2 regions of the Anaeromassilibacillus sp. Marseille-P3371 genome follow, and region 2 is predicted to be linked to the other one. Evidence: predicted binding sites of a transcription regulator. Region 2 holds the regulator's gene; the other holds the start of a gene.
What was found. Region 2 encodes HrcA, which represses chaperone genes, less so after heat shock. Its sites were predicted from a motif close to TGTTAGCACTCNNNNNNNNNGAGTGCTAACA; they were not measured.

Region 1: the regulator HrcA is predicted to act here: its motif matches at 3,820-3,850, upstream of B9Y59_RS08670 (Hsp20/alpha crystallin family protein).

The regions. Positions count from the first base shown of each region.
Region 1 is NZ_LT835157.1:2,106,783-2,113,957, forward strand. Features, by position in the region: gene B9Y59_RS08650 (ABC transporter ATP-binding protein) at 1-200, opposite strand, end outside; gene B9Y59_RS08655 (BMP family ABC transporter substrate-binding protein) at 319-1,407, opposite strand; gene deoD (purine-nucleoside phosphorylase) at 1,492-2,205, opposite strand; gene B9Y59_RS08665 (phosphopentomutase) at 2,416-3,585, opposite strand; gene B9Y59_RS08670 (Hsp20/alpha crystallin family protein) at 4,041-4,466, shown strand; gene B9Y59_RS08675 (Hsp20/alpha crystallin family protein) at 4,520-4,945, shown strand; gene B9Y59_RS08680 (deoxyribonuclease IV) at 5,071-5,907, shown strand; tRNA gene B9Y59_RS08685 (tRNA-Leu) at 6,039-6,125, shown strand; gene B9Y59_RS08690 (acyl-CoA thioesterase) at 6,214-6,642, shown strand; gene spo0A (sporulation transcription factor Spo0A) at 6,754-7,175, opposite strand, start outside.
Region 2 is NZ_LT835157.1:506,503-515,211, forward strand. Features, by position in the region: gene dnaJ (molecular chaperone DnaJ) at 55-1,203, opposite strand; gene dnaK (molecular chaperone DnaK) at 1,456-3,300, opposite strand; gene grpE (nucleotide exchange factor GrpE) at 3,381-3,977, opposite strand; gene hrcA (heat-inducible transcriptional repressor HrcA) at 4,029-5,060, opposite strand; gene B9Y59_RS01490 (iron-sulfur cluster assembly scaffold protein) at 5,845-6,537, shown strand; gene B9Y59_RS01495 (GGGtGRT protein) at 6,627-7,634, shown strand.

The sequences.
Region 1 (7,175 bases), 1.6 Mb from region 2:
AAGTAGATTTCTCCTGCATCGGCCTGATAAAGGCCATAGAGCACATTCATCAGCGTGCTTTTACCCGCTCCATTTTCTCCCAGCAAAGAGTGGATGGTCCCCCTCTTCACATCCAAATCCACATGGTCCAGCGCGCAAAAGCTGCCAAACAATTTGGTGATGCCGTGCATCTGAACGGCATACTCCTTGCTGACCTCCATTACTACAAAACCTCCCGCCTATTTCTCCTTTTTACAGAAAACGGGGCGCCCAAATGAGACGCCCCGCCTGCAAAGGGGATTTCCTCGAAGAAGAGAACCTCCCCGCAACAAGTGCTGATTATTTGCCAAACTGCGCATACTCGTCCGCATTGGCCGGCGGAACGATTTCGCCATTCTTGATTTTTTCTTCCACTTCGAGCGCCGCATTGTAGGTTTCGTCGCCCATCAGGGAATGCTCCTCCGGAATGCCGACTGCATCCTCGGTGAGGCCATAGGTGTATGTCTGGCCGCCAATCTCTTTTCCTTCGATGACTTCCTTGGAAACCGCGATGACCGCATTGTTGACCAACTTCATTGCAGAGGTCAGTACGTTTTCAGGCGCAAGATACGCCTGGTCACGGTCGACGCCAATGGCATATTTACCAGCATCCTTCGCCGCCTCAATGACCCCGACACCTGCGCCGCCGGCTGCATGGAACACGATGTCGCAGCCATCGGAGAACATCTTCGAAGCGATTGCCTTGCCCTTCGAAGCATCGGTAAAGCTCTCTGCATACTGTACATCCACTGTGATGGTCTTGCCGAGTTCCTCAGACGCATAATCCACACCAGCCTGGAAGCCATACTGGAACTGGTCGATGATGTCGCTCGTCACGCCGCCGACAAAACCGACCTTGCCGGTCTCTGTCGTCTTCCCTGCAATGTAGCCGACCACAAACGATGGCTCCTGTGCGCGGAACATCACACCTGCCACATTGTCCGGCATAGTCGCTTCATCATATCCATTATCAATAATTGCATACTGGATATCCGGGTTCGCTGTTGCTGCAATGCCAATGGCATCCGCCATTGCAAAACCAACGCCCCAGATCAACTGGGCTTCATCGTCTGCAGCCTTATCAAGGTTGGTCGCATAATCCGCTTCCTGCTTAGATTCAATATAATTCACGTCCGCGCCCATCTCATCCTTCAACGTTTGCAGGCCTTCCCAGGCGGACTGGTTAAAGGACTGATCGTTGACACCGCCGGTATCCGTGACCATGCGGATCTTGATGCCGCCTTCTGGTGTGGTCTCTCCGTCCTGGGTACCCTCGGTGGAATTGGTGGGCTGGGAAGCCTCAGGGGTGTTGGAATCGTTGCCCGAGCCGCAGGCAGTGGCTGAAAACGCCATCATACCGGCCAACAGAAAAGCCAATAATTTCTTCATCAAATATTCCTCCTAAACTTTCTTTCAGATTTATGATCCTCGTCCATTCAATCATAAAGAACCGGATGGACGTTTGACCCATACTTATTCTGCAATCGCCAGCGCAATCTCCATCATTTCACGGAAACTGGTTTGCCGCTCTTCTGCGGTAAGGGATTCTCCGGTAAATGGGCAATCCGAAATGGTCAGTAGACAAAGTGCCTTTTTTCCCGCGCATGCCGCATTCATATACAACGCCGCAGATTCCATCTCAACTGCAAGCACTCCCATCTTTTTCCAAGCGGAGAGCGCATTCGGATCATCCCCATAGAAAGTGTCCGAAGAGAGGACGTTTCCGACCACTGTTTTGATGTTGTGCTCCTGTGCAAACTGGACTGCCTTCTGTGCAAGACCGAAATCTGCAATTGGTGCAAAGGTTCCCGGCAAGCGATACTGAGCGCCATAGTTGGAATCCGTACAGGCACCGATTCCGACGACAACGTCCCGCACATGGACATTATCCGCAATTCCGCCAGCGGAACCAATGCGAATGATGTTCTCTACGTCATAAAAATGATAGAGCTCATACGAATAGATCCCTATGGATGGCATCCCCATTCCGCTGCCCATTACGGAGACACGCTTGCCTTCATAGGTCCCCGTATAGCCCAACATGTTGCGCACCGTGTTAAAGCATACCGGATTTTCCAGATACGTTTCTGCGATGAATTTTGCACGAAGCGGGTCCCCCGGCATTAAAACCGTCTTGGCAATATCGCCGGGCTTAGCCGCGTTGTGCGGAGTCGGTGTTTTAGCCATTTCTCATTCTCCTGTTCTGTCCAGCCTGTCCACTTTGGAAAGAAAGCCCGCAAAGCCCCTTTTTCGAAAGGTTTTTGTCAAAAATTCTCTCACCTTCCATCGAAAAAGGCGCTTTCCGATTCTCTTAAATGGCGGCGTGATTATCGAAAGGAAAGCGCTGCAAGAGCGGCCAGGAACATCGTCCTTCAGACCGCGCTGCCACTTTCCTCCTCAACGATTTAAAATTTCGTGCAAGCGAGATGTCCCGGTAATCTCCGATTTTACACCAAAGTAGTCCAAAATGGTCGCCCCAATGTCCGCAAAGGTTGGCAGCGTTCCCAAGTTTACGCCGGACTTTACCTTTGGCCCAGCAATGACCCAAGGAGTATATTCGCGGGAATGGTCCGTCGAAGGGGTGCTCGGATCACAGCCGTGATCTGCAGTAATCATCAGCAAGTCGTCCTCCCGCAACCCTGCTAAAATTTCTGGGATTGCCTGATCGACTGTTGTTAACCCCTTTGCATATCCCTCTACATCATTTCGATGGCCATACAACATGTCAAAATCCACCAGATTGATAAAGCAAAGTCCGTTAAAATCCCGCTTGGTCCATTCGATCGTCCGGGCAATTCCTTCATCGTTTCCGCCGGTTCGAATCGCCTCTGTGATTCCCCTGCCAGCAAAAATATCATAGATCTTTCCGATTGCAACTACATCAAATCCATTGTCAGAAAGCTGGTCCAACATAGTAGTGCTCGGTGGGAGCAACGAAAAGTCATGCCGGTTTGTTGTCCGGGTATAATGGGGGTATTCCCCTGTAAACGGCCGTGCAATGACACGTCCAACGCTATGTTCCCCAGTCAGAAGTTTACGTGCAATCTGGCAATACCGGTACAGCTCTTCGACTGGAACCACGGACTCATGCGCCGCAATTTGGAATACACTGTCCGCAGAAGTATACACGATCAATGCGCCAGTCTCCACATGCTCTTTTCCATAATCTTTAATGACTTCTGTTCCAGAATACGGTTTGTTACAGAGCACCTTCCGCCCTGTCTGGCTGCTAAATACATCCAGCAGCTCCTTTGGAAATCCATCCGGATAGGTTGGCAGCGGCTTGGGGGATGCGATTCCCGCGATTTCCCAATGACCAATGGTGGTATCCTTTCCCTTTGAGACTTCGGTCATCCGGGCGAATGCTGCCGATGGATGATCTACAGCGGGACGGCACTCGACGCCATCAATATTAAAAAGTCCTAACTTCTGCATGTTTGGCATGGAGAAATACGAACTGGTCGATGCAGCAGCCAGTGTATTGCTACCAGCATCCCCATATTGGGCAGCATCTGGCATTTCCCCGATTCCTACACTATCCAATACCATCAAAAAGACACGTTTCATGTTACACCTCCCGTAAGGTTTCTATCATAATGTTAAAATACGCACACAATTTCGTTAATTTTATTATAATACATTCTTCCAGATTTGGCTATCATTTTACAAGAAAAATTTTGGATTTCCGCAAACTTCGACATTTTGGGATTGCTGGTAAAAGCTTCTGGTCTCATTCTTGACCTCTGTACTATTTCTAAACTTATGATACTTCTTATTCTTCTAAGGATTTGCTTCAATCAATTTTAGCACTCTTTCTTGTCGAGTGCTAAAATTAATAATTTGTTCGTAAATTTGCAAAATATTTTTCATAACCGGTCTCTATACTAAAAAGCGTAGAAAGCAAGAGAGCCTGAATGACTAGAAAGAAGGTGGTTCGCTTGAAAAAAGACTTTCTTGCAGAACCAGCAAGCATAAATAGATTTTGGTAAAAACAATCGATACTTTTAAGGGGGTTTTGACTTATGTTTGATCTGATTCCTTTTGAACACAAAAACAACGACTTGTTCCGTTATTTGGATGATATGGAGCGTGCTTTCTTTGGTGGAAATGTGGATATTGCTCCTTGCAAAACCGATATTGTCGATGAGGGTTCCCGTTATGTATTAAAAGCAGATTTGCCCGGCTTCCAAAAAGAGGATATTCACCTCGATATCGAAGGCGACCGTTTGACTATCTCCGCCGAACATTCGGAAGAGCAAAAAAGCGAGGACGATAAGAATCATTACATCCGTCGGGAAAGACGGTATGGATCGATGAGCCGTAGCTTTGACATTTCTTCAATCGATGCAGAACACATCACAGCCAAATTTGAAGATGGCGTACTGGAATTGAACCTCCCCAAAAAGCAGGCAACCGTTCCCACAAACCATCGGATTGAAATTGAATAATCCTGCAAATCCTATTATGTGACGATGTAAACCATAAAACGGAGGGCTTTATCATGTTCGACTGGATTCCTTTTGAACAGACATCCAATCATCTGTTCCATTCCCTTGACCCAATGAATCGTGCGTTCCTTCCTAAAGCGAAAGAAAACACGGTCCCCTGTAAGACTGACATCATCGATCAAGACAACCGGTACCTGTTGCGTATTGACCTGCCGGGAGTTAAGAAGGAGAATATTCACATCGAGATGAAGGGCGACGATTGCTTGGCCATCTCGGCACAATGCGGCGCAGAGGCGCCAATGGATAGTAGCCATTATATCCGTCGGGAAAGGTATTCCGGTTTGATGTGCCGCAGTTTTGATGTATCCACTGTGGATGTTCGAGGAATCAAAGCCAAATATGAAAACGGTGTGTTGGAGTTAACTTTGCCAAAGAAGCAAGCCTCCGTTTCTTCGAATCGCCGCATCGAAATTCATTAATTTTCCTCAGTTTTCTTTTTTATGGGCTGATCTCTTGGTAGATCAGCCCTTTTTCTTTTGCTGGTATTTCCTATGGAACTGGTATATAATAGATACCATTCCATCAAAAAACGGAGGAATAACCTATGTTAAATATCGGATGCCATCTATCCTCTGCAAAGGGATATTTGCACATGGGCAAAGAAGCTCTTTCTATCGGCGCCAACACTTTTCAATACTTTACACGGAATCCGCGCGGAAGCAAAGCAAAGGCGGTCAACCTCACAGACATCGCCGCGTTGAATGAGCTGATCTCGCAGGAACACTTTGTCACCCTTGTTGCACATGCGCCCTATACGCTCAACCTCTGTTCTGCAGATGAAGGCCTACGGGATTTTGCAATACAAGCCATGACCGAAGATCTCGCTACGATGGAATATCTCCCTGGAAACCTGTACAATTTCCATCCGGGTAGCCATGTAAAACAAGGAGCGGAGACCGGAATCCGTTTAATCGCTGAGGGGCTAAATCGTATTCTTCACCCAAACCTGCATACAACCGTCCTTTTAGAGACCATGGCGGGCAAGGGAAGTGAAGTTGGCCGTAGCTTTCAGGAATTGCGTGCCATTCTCGACCGCGTAGAGCTTGCCGAAAAAATGGGGGTCTGCCTGGATACTTGCCATGTCTTCGATGCCGGGTATGATATTGTCGATCGTCTGGACGAAGTTTTGGAGGAGTTCGACCGGGTAATTGGCCTCGAACGACTGCGAGCTATACATTTAAACGATAGCTTAAATCCTTGTGGCAGCCACAAAGACCGCCATGCAAAAATTGGACAAGGTCACATCGGCCTGCCTGCGTTGACAAGGATTATCAATCACCCAAAGCTGCGAAACCTTCCCTTTGAGCTGGAAACTCCAAACGATCTCGAGGGTTACCAAGCAGAAATACATTTATTGCGAGAAGCATTTCAAGAACTTTAAAGGCCCTGCTGTTTCTGTATCAGGGTCTGTATCAACCTACCGTATTCATTCTGCTCTCATTTGAATAGCGGTGATCGACACAAAACCATTGCTTTTGAAGCAAGACTGTGTTATAATAATTACCGTTATTTGCCGCTGTGGCGGAATTGGCAGACGCAAGGGACTTAAAATCCCTCGGTGGCAACACCGTACCGGTTCGATCCCGGTCAGCGGCACCAGGCTGAGCTTGGACGTTCATCACGTCCAAAGCTCAGTTTTCTTTTTTTCGCCTTTAACAACACCGGACAAAAGGAGGGAATGGAAACCATGATTAGCAAAAGTCAAGTGGTGGTCCGTTATGCTGAAACCGATCAGATGGGGATTGCGCACCACGCAAATTATCCCATCTGGTACGAAATTGCCCGAACAGACCTCATCAAAAATATTGGTATGACGTATTCGGAAATGGAGCATATGGGTGTGATGACACCGTTGGTGGAACTCGGTTGCCGGTACATTGGTACAGCCCATTATGAGGACATCCTGACTGTTGAAGCCTCCATCGCAGAGTTAAGCCCTGCGCGCATCCGTTTTTCCTACCGTATTTTCAAAGAAGGAGAGGACAAGCCCATCAATACCGGGTTCACACTCCACGCCTGGGTGAACGCAAAAACTTTCCGGCCATTCAGTATGAAAAAGCATTATCCCGACCTCTATCAAAAGATGGAGTCTATGATGGAAACAGATAAAAAATAATAATGGTTAAAAAATTGCCCTCTCCTACCGTGGACTATTTCCACAGTGGAGAGGGCTTCTTCATACAACTTATCCCCAAAAAGCGAGCAATCGCAAATAAGCTAACAAATTTTAGCTGGCAGATTTCATATGCAGGCGTAAGCGGTCGCTAATCATCGCAATAAATTCTGAATTGGTTGGCTTTCCGCGCGTATTGTGGATGGTATACCCAAAATAGCTGTTGAGAATGTCAACATCGCCACGATCCCAGGCAACTTCGATCGCGTGCCGGATTGCGCGTTCCACACGGGAACTGGTTGTTTCATATTTTTTCGCAACGCTTGGATAGAGCTGTTTGGTCACTGCATTGATAATCTCTGGCGTTTCGATTGCCATGATGATGGAGTCACGCAAATAATGGTATCCTTTGATATGGGCAGGTACACCAATCTGATGCAGAATTTCGGTCACCTGGATTTCCAACGACGGCTGCGATTCCTGCTGAATTGCCCCCTCTGTCAGGCCAACAATTTGTACGATACGTTCTGCAAGTT
Region 2 (8,709 bases):
TCTTGAATAGAACAAAACCAGGACAGGGGACAAAGAGGCCCTGTCCTGGTCTGGTTATGCTTTTTTATCGTCGAACATCTCTTTAATTTTGTCGAAAAAGCCTTTGCGTTTTTGGTAGTTTTTCTCTTCCGCGCAGCTATCAAATTCTTGTAAAAGTTGCTTCTGCTTTTGAGAGAGATTTTTGGGGACTTCGATGGTCATCCGGACATATTGATCTCCCCGGCCCCTGCCGTTGATATGGGGGATTCCCTTTCCTTTGAGTTTAAACACATCCCCGGGTTGTGTGCCCTCACGCACTTGGTAGCTTACACGTCCGTCAATGGTCGGTACGGTTACCTCAGCACCGAGTGCCGCTTGCGTAAATGTGATCGGCATTTCACACCATACATCGTCCCCGCGGCGCTCAAAGATCGGATGCGGCCGCACATTTACATAGACATGTAAATCGCCGCTAGGGCCGCCGTTTGCACCTGCATTGCCTTGTCCGGAAACATTGAGCATCTGGTCATTGTCAACACCGGCGGGAATGTTGATCTCGATCGTCTTTTGTTTGCGCACGCGTCCGCTGCCGTTGCAAGTGTGGCAGGGAGATTCGATCACGCGGCCAGTACCGCCGCAGCGGTCACAGGTCCGCGCGGTCTGTACCACGCCAAACGGCGTACGCTGGTTGATGCGTACCTGTCCCGTACCGCCGCACTGGGGGCAGGATGCTGGACTAGTTCCCTTCGCGGCGCCTGTGCCGCCGCAGTCCGGACACGACTCGATTTTGTTGAAGGAAATGGTTTTTTTACAACCCTTTGCAGCTTCCTCGAAGCTGATGTTGACGACTCCTTCCGTATCGCTGCCGCGGCGCGGCGCATTTGGATTGGCGCGGCGCGCGCCGCCGCCAAAGCCGCCAAAAAAGCTGTTGAAAATATCCCCCAAGTCGATGTCGCCGGTGAACGGGCTGCCGGCTGCACCGCCACCGAAGTTGGGGTCCACCCCGGCATGGCCGAACTGGTCGTACCGGGCCCTTTTATCTTTGTCCGAGAGTACCTCATACGCCTCATTGACTTCTTTAAATTTTGCCTCCGCCTCTTTGTCCCCCGGATTGAGATCCGGGTGATATTTTTTTGCCAATTTGCGGTAGGCTTTTTTTATTTCGTCTTCGGTGGCGTTCTTTGGCACACCCATCACTTCATAAAAATCCCTTTTATCGGCCACACCTATCACTCCTACAAATGCGCAAGCCGCCTCAGCTCTGTCTGGAAATCTTTGCCCACGCGAACTCTCATTTTTATGCGGCACAGCCGCGTTCTCTATCCTATCAGGTTTTCCGCCTGTTGTAAATCACTTTTAGAGAAAATCCACTTCGCCATTTTACGGGTGAAAGCTGTTGTGGGTATCATCCACACCCACAACAGCCTTACCATCGTTTATCAGGAACGAATACTGCCATGCAGTACGCCCGAAAGTTTATTTATTGTTGTTGTCATCGACGTCCTTGTACTCTGCGTCATAGACCGGATTGCCGTTTGTATCCTGCGCCGGGGCCCCCGCATTATCTGCCGGCTGGCCGCCTTGCGGTGCAGCTGCCTTATACAGCTTTTCGGAAACGGCATACAAAGCTTTTTGCAGTTCTTCTGTACGGCTCTTGATATCCGCGACATCATTGCCGGAAACCGCCTGCTTCAGCGCATTGGACTTTGCTTCCAGGTCGCTCTTGTCAGAGGCGTCCATCTTATCGCCGCTGTCCTTTATCAGTTTTTCGACCGAGTAGCAGAGATTCTCCGCCTCGTTCTTTGTATCGACCTCTTCGCGGCGCTTTTTATCCTCTGCGGCATACTTTTCCGCATCCTTGACAGCCTTATCGATGTCGTCCTTGCTCATATTGGAACTGGAAGAAATCGTGATGTGCTGCTCTTTGCCGGTTGCAAGGTCCTTTGCAGAAACGTTGACGATGCCGTTTGCATCGATGTCGAACGTGACCTCGATCTGGGGGATGCCGCGCGGTGCGGGTGCAATGCCGTCCAACTTGAACAGCCCCAACTGCTTGTTATCGCGCGCGAATTCACGTTCACCCTGCAGTACGTTGACTTCGACCTGTGTCTGGCCATCCGCAGCCGTGGAGAAGATCTGGCTCTTCTTAGTCGGGATGGTGGTATTGCGCTCGATTACCTTCGTCATGACGCCGCCCATGGTCTCAACGCCGAGGGACAGGGGCGTGACATCCAGCAACAACAAGCCTTCGACTTCGCCGCCGAGCACGCCTGCCTGCAATGCAGCGCCAATGGCAACGCATTCATCCGGGTTGATGCCCTTGAACGGCTCCTTGCCAGTCAGCTTCTTAACCTCTTCCTGAACAGCCGGGATTCTGGAAGAACCGCCGACGAGCAGAACCTTGCTGATCTGGCTGAACTGCAAACCGGCATCCTGCATAGCCTGACGAACCGGGCCAATGGTCTTTTCTACGAGGTCAGCGGTCAGTTCATTGAACTTTGCGCGGGTCAACGTCATATCGAGATGCTTTGGACCGGTGGCATCGGCGGTGATAAACGGCAGGTTGATTTGGCTCGAAGTCATGCCGGACAGTTCGATCTTTGCCTTTTCTGCCGCTTCCTTCAGTCTCTGCATCGCCATCTTGTCGCCGGAGAGATCAATTCCGCTCTCCTGTTTAAAGGAGCTGACCATCCAATCGATGATGCGCTTATCAAAATCGTCGCCGCCCAAGCGGTTGTTGCCAGCAGTTGCAAGAACCTCCTGAACACCGTCGCCCATCTCGATGATGGAAACGTCGAATGTACCGCCGCCGAGGTCATACACCATGATCTTCTGCTCTTCGCCCTTGTCGATGCCATAGGACAGAGCAGCTGCGGTCGGTTCATTGATAATGCGCTTTACATCAAGACCGGCAATCTTGCCGGCATCTTTTGTAGCCTGACGCTGTGCGTCGGTGAAGTATGCCGGAACAGTGATAACCGCAGAGGTGACCGTTTCGCCCAGATAGGCCTCTGCATCTGCCTTCAGCTTTTGCAAAATCATTGCAGAAATTTCCTGCGGGGTGTAGCTCTTGTCGTCGATAGCCACTTTATAGTTGGAACCCATCTCTCTCTTGATGGAAGAAATGGTGCGGTCTGGATTCGTGATCGCTTGGCGCTTTGCCACCTGACCCACCATGCGCTCGCCAGTTTTGGAGAATGCCACTACGGACGGCGTTGTACGCGCCCCTTCTGCGTTGGCAATTACGACCGGCTCGCCGCCCTCAATTACGGCTACGCAGGAATTTGTTGTACCAAGGTCAATACCAATTGTCTTACTCATAATCTATACCTCCAGTTTTGATTCGGTTGTTTTCGTCAGTAATTTATATTTGGAAAGGGGATTGCGGGATGGCGAACCGCTCAGTTTGCAACCACGACCGTTGCATGCCGGACGACTTTGTCGCCGATCTTATATCCCTTCTGATAAACCTGTGCGACCACATTTTCCGCTGCGCTCTCGTCATCGATGTGCGATACAGCATTGTGTAACTCCGGGTTGAACGCCTCCCCTGCGACGCCCATCTCGGCCACGCCTAGCTTTTCCAGTGCCCTTTTCAGCTGTGTCTGGACCATTTCAACGCCCTTGCGCAGATCTTCGACACTGCACTCCTGTTGCTCGAGCGCGCGCTCCAGATTGTCTGCCACCGGCAGAAATTCCAGCACCGCTGCGGCTGTCGCGTCGGAATAAATCGCCGCTTTTTCACGCTCGGTCCGCTTGCGGAAATTGTCATATTCCGCTGCGGTGCGCAAAAATTGATCTTTTTGCTTTTTCAGGGCCTCCTCTGCTTCTTCAAGCTTTTTCTGCATCGCTTCTTTCTCTGCTTTGGCCTTTTTGCCGCCAAAGCCTCCTTTGTCCTTTTTGTCTGCCTTTTCCGCTTGTTCGGAAGCCTCCGGTTCCGCGCTCGCCTGCGGTTCAGTTCCGGCCTCTGTCTGCGGATTCTTTTCCTCCGTATTCAACTGCCCGGACCCTCCTTCGTTTTAAATTGCGCCTTTTGCGCTCTATCATGATTAAGCATTATAATCCATCAATTCGGTAAGCATTTTTCCCACTGCATCGGATAGATACTCCATGTGGGAGATCACCTTGGCATAATTCATGCGCATGGGACCGATGATCGCCAGCGCACCAGCATCTTTGCCTCCAACGGTATAGCGGGAGATCACCACACTGGAATCTTTCAATTCCGGCCGGCCGGTCTCATCGCCGATCAGTACCTTCACACTCTTGCTCCGCTGTTCCAACAGACGGTTCAATTCATCTGCCCGTGCCAAAAAATCCATCATCCGGCGCGCCGTAAGGGAAAGTTCTGGATAAAAAAGGAGATTCGTCTGTCCCTCCATACAGATTTCCGCCTGCATGGAATCCCGAGCGACATCGAGAACAGCCATGAACGCAGAGGACATCAGGATCGCCATTTCTCCCATCGAGGCCGCCATATTTTGAATAAAGGCGGGCGTTACCTCTGAAACGGGCATTCCAGCCAACCGCTCATTAAACACCCGGAAAAACACCCGTAAGATTTCTTGGGACAGATCAAAATCGCAATGGAATACGCACGTTTTCATGGTCCCAGCAGAGGTCATCAAAATAACCATCGCTGTCCGGCGACTCGTCTGTACGAACTGAATCGCGCGGATATTGGCGCCACGCCCGCTCGGCGTAGTTGACACTGCGGCAAACCGCGTAGCGGCTGCCAGAACTCTGGAGACGCCGTCCAGCAACTTTTCCGGGTCATAGGCGCTGGAGAGCAGCTGGCTGTCCAGGAAACGCTTCTCCTCGCGGGTGACGGGCTTTCTTTTCATCAGGGTGTCGATATAAACTCGATACCCCATCTGTGTGGGCACTCTGCCCGCCGAGGTGTGCGGTTGGTCCAAAAGTCCCATTTCGGCCAAATCGCTCATTTCATTGCGAACAGTGGCAGAAGAGACCGCAAAGTCTAGGTTGTCACAAAGCGCCTTTGAACCGACTGGCTCGCCGGTAGAAACATACAATTCGACGACTGCTGCCAGGATTTTTTTCTTCCGTTCGCTGAGTTCCAACCTTCCCACCTCTTTTATTTAGGTTTTAGTTTTAGCACTCTTTTAGATCGAGTGCTAACTCTAGTTATTAATTTATCATTACTTTGCCCGATTGTCAATAAGATAAATGTAAATTAATTATGAATCTGCCAAGAGAAAACCAAACAATTTGCGCAAAAATCGGAAAAGAGGAAGGCAAGATATGCTCTTTGCAATTTTGGGCGTCTTCCGAGCAGCCTTTTGGTACGGTTTTCCCTACACAATATAGAAGGAACCCCTCTTGACCTGGCAGAACCCTTTGAGCGGTTCCATCGATAGAGCGATTGCTTGGATTCTGCTTTATCCTGGGGTACATGAACAAACAGGTCGAATCGTTTCTGACGGTGGATTTCCAGTGGATATTTGAGATGGTATATTTTATTGGTATTGTGTTCGTTTGAAATAAGTTTGATTCAGCTGATTCTCTCACGGATCCAATGGCGGCCAGTGAGAGAATCAGCCCCTCTCAATGAACTTGTTTTGGCAAGAACTCTGTTACAGCTGATTGGAAAGGAGAATTTCCTACATTGAGAGGTCTTTACCTATGGCCTGTGCTTACCAGAACGGTACAATTGTTTTTGATCGAAAGACACTGTATAAAAAGCAGGCTGTCCACTTTCCAGAGTTTCCCGAAAAGCAAGGAAAATCGAGAGGGATTTCCTATAATTTTGCCTGGACAAACTCTTGCTAAAATTCGGAAAATGGCCTATAATCAACATGTATGGTGGTTAAACCAAGGAAACTTGAAACCGAAAGGAGTACCGATATGAATTATTCCCATGAAGTGGAAAACATGTGTCCTGTAGCCAAAGGTCCCCATCACGGTCCCGCACCCATCCCGGAGGAGGGCAAGTGGGTAAAAGCCTACGAGATCAAAGACATCTCCGGCCTGTCCCATGGTGTGGGCTGGTGTGCACCGCAGCAGGGCGCTTGCAAATTGACCCTGAATGTAAAAGATGGCATTGTGCAGGAGGCTTTGGTGGAAACCCTGGGCTGCTCCGGCATGACCCATTCTGCCGCTATGGCAGCAGAAATTCTCCCGGGTAAGACTCTGTTGGAGTGCTTGAATACCGACCTCGTTTGCGATGCAATCAACGTCGCAATGCGCGAGATCTTTAAGCAGCTGGCCTATGGCCGCAGCCAGACCGCGTTCTCCGAGGATGGTTTGCCGATCGGCGCAAGCCTGGAAGACTTGGGCAAGGGCCTGCGTTCCCAGGTTGGCACTATGTTCAGCACGGGTGCAAAGGGCGTCCGCTACATGGAGATGGCCGAAGGCTATGTTCTCAAGACCGCTCTGGACGAAAACAATGAGGTCATCGGCTATCAGTTTGTCAAACTTGGCAAGATGATGGAAGATATCCGCCACGGTGTGGACCCGAAGACTGCTTATGAGCAGAATATCGGCCAATATGGCCGCTTTGACGGCGCGGCGAAGTACATCGATCCGCGTGAAGAATAATTCGGCAGGGAACATACCGAACTTTCCAAATCAGGCGTATCCCAACTGGGGGATCGCTGAAGAAAGCAGAATAAAGGAGGACAACTTACATGGCTAACGATGTCAAGTTTGAAGGTAAAGAAAGAAGAATGCCCAAAATCGAAAAGTGCCTTGCCGAGTATGGCCTTGCCAGCCTCGAAGATGCGCGCGACCTTTGCCTGAGCAAAGGAATCGATGTGGATAAAATTGTCAAGGGTGTACAGCCCATTGCGTTTGAGAACGCCAGCTGGGCGTATACATTGGGTTGCGCAGTTGCTCTGAAGAAGGGTTGCGCTTCCGCCGCAGATGCTGCAGAGTCAATCGGCATTGGCTTGCAGGCATTCTGCATCCCGGGTTCTGTTGCAGAGAACCGTAAGGTTGGTCTGGGCCACGGCAACTTGGGCGCACGGTTGCTCCGCGACGAAACCAAGTGCTTTGCATTCCTCGCGGGTCACGAGTCTTTTGCTGCGGCAGAAGGTGCAATCGGCATTGCCAAGACGGCAAACCGTGCCCGTAAAGAGCCGCTCCGCATTATCCTGAATGGCTTGGGCAAGGATGCTGCATACATCATTTCCAGAATCAATGGTTTCACCTATGTGAAGACCGATTACGACTTCTTCAACGACGAGTTGACCGTTGTGGAGGAAAAGGCATTCTCCGAGGGCGAGCGTGCGGCAGTCAAGTGCTACGGCGCAAATGACGTCCTCGAAGGTGTTGCGATTATGAAGAAGGAGGGTGTGGACGTCTCCATCACCGGTAACTCCACCAACCCGACCCGCTTCCAGCATTTGGTTGCTGGTACTTATAAGAAATGGGCAATCGAGAATAACCGTCCGTATTTCTCCGTTGCTTCCGGCGGCGGCACAGGCCGTACCCTGCATCCGGACAATATGGCGGCTGGCCCGGCTTCCTATGGCTTGACCGACTCTATGGGCCGTATGCATGGCGATGCACAGTTCGCAGGTTCTTCTTCTGTTCCGGCGCACGTCGAGATGATGGGCTTGATCGGAATGGGCAACAACCCGATGGTTGGTGCGACTGTGGCATGTGCAGTTGCCGTATATGAGGCCTGCAAATAATTGGACAATCGGGTTGCCAGATAGTCCGGCAAGCCTGATTGAGAGAGTAATATAAAAAATGTTCAAAGCTCCCGCAGATGGGCGGGACGCTTGCCAGCACGCTGCGGCGTGCTGGCTCCGGCCGCAAAGCGTCCGGGAAGGCGGTTCATACCGCCTTTTAGCGTCCCGTTTGCCGGGGGCTTTTTCTCTTTTATAAGATCCCATTCGGTTTTATGTTTCGGTTAGAAACAAAAGATATTTCAGTGAACTCTTTATGCTTATAAAGCGGCACCGGGAAGGAATCCTTCTGTGCAGGCTGGCGGAGGCGTAATCGAGCGCCATTTGGTTACGGCCCCACTTCGAAATAAACAGAGGAATACAATATTATAATGTAGGCGTTTTTGGAAGAATGCCATGTTGATTTGGCAAATTGTTTCAGGAACAAACATCTCAATATATCGAAATCAATATTTTTAACAGGGACAGCCACCGCAAAAGGCGGGGTATCCCTATCGCTATTAAACGAACGGATATTTGTAATAGGGATAGAAGTGGTAAAGCGACAGCCACAAAAGGCGGGGCCCCTATCGCTATTAAACGAACGGATATTTGTAATAGGAATAGAAGTGGTAAAACGACGGCCACAAAAGGCGGGGCCCCTATCGCCATTAAGCTAATGAACGTTTTTATAGGGACAGTCGCCGCAAAGGTAGGGCATCCTTGTTGCTATTAAGCCAACGGATACTGTTTTATCAAATATTAAAGCGACAAAGAGCATCCAATATGGAACAATCCACGAAGCAATTGATAAAGAATACGTTACTGAATCGATTAGAGAGAAAAGCTGTACGAGAAGGTGTAAGTGAATGGGTCGAGGCATTCATTCGAAGGGATGACTGGATAAATATAACCAATATAGTAGTATGGAATTCTCTGGAAATTATCTCGAATATGGATGCAAAAACTACCCCGCACAGGATCCTTATGTGAGTGAGAATATAAAAGATAGGATGGAGCACGATCCCAATTGGTAGAGCGAAACACGGCCAGGGGCGGCGGGATTTGGATACAAAAACCATTCGCTCAGGAACCATAA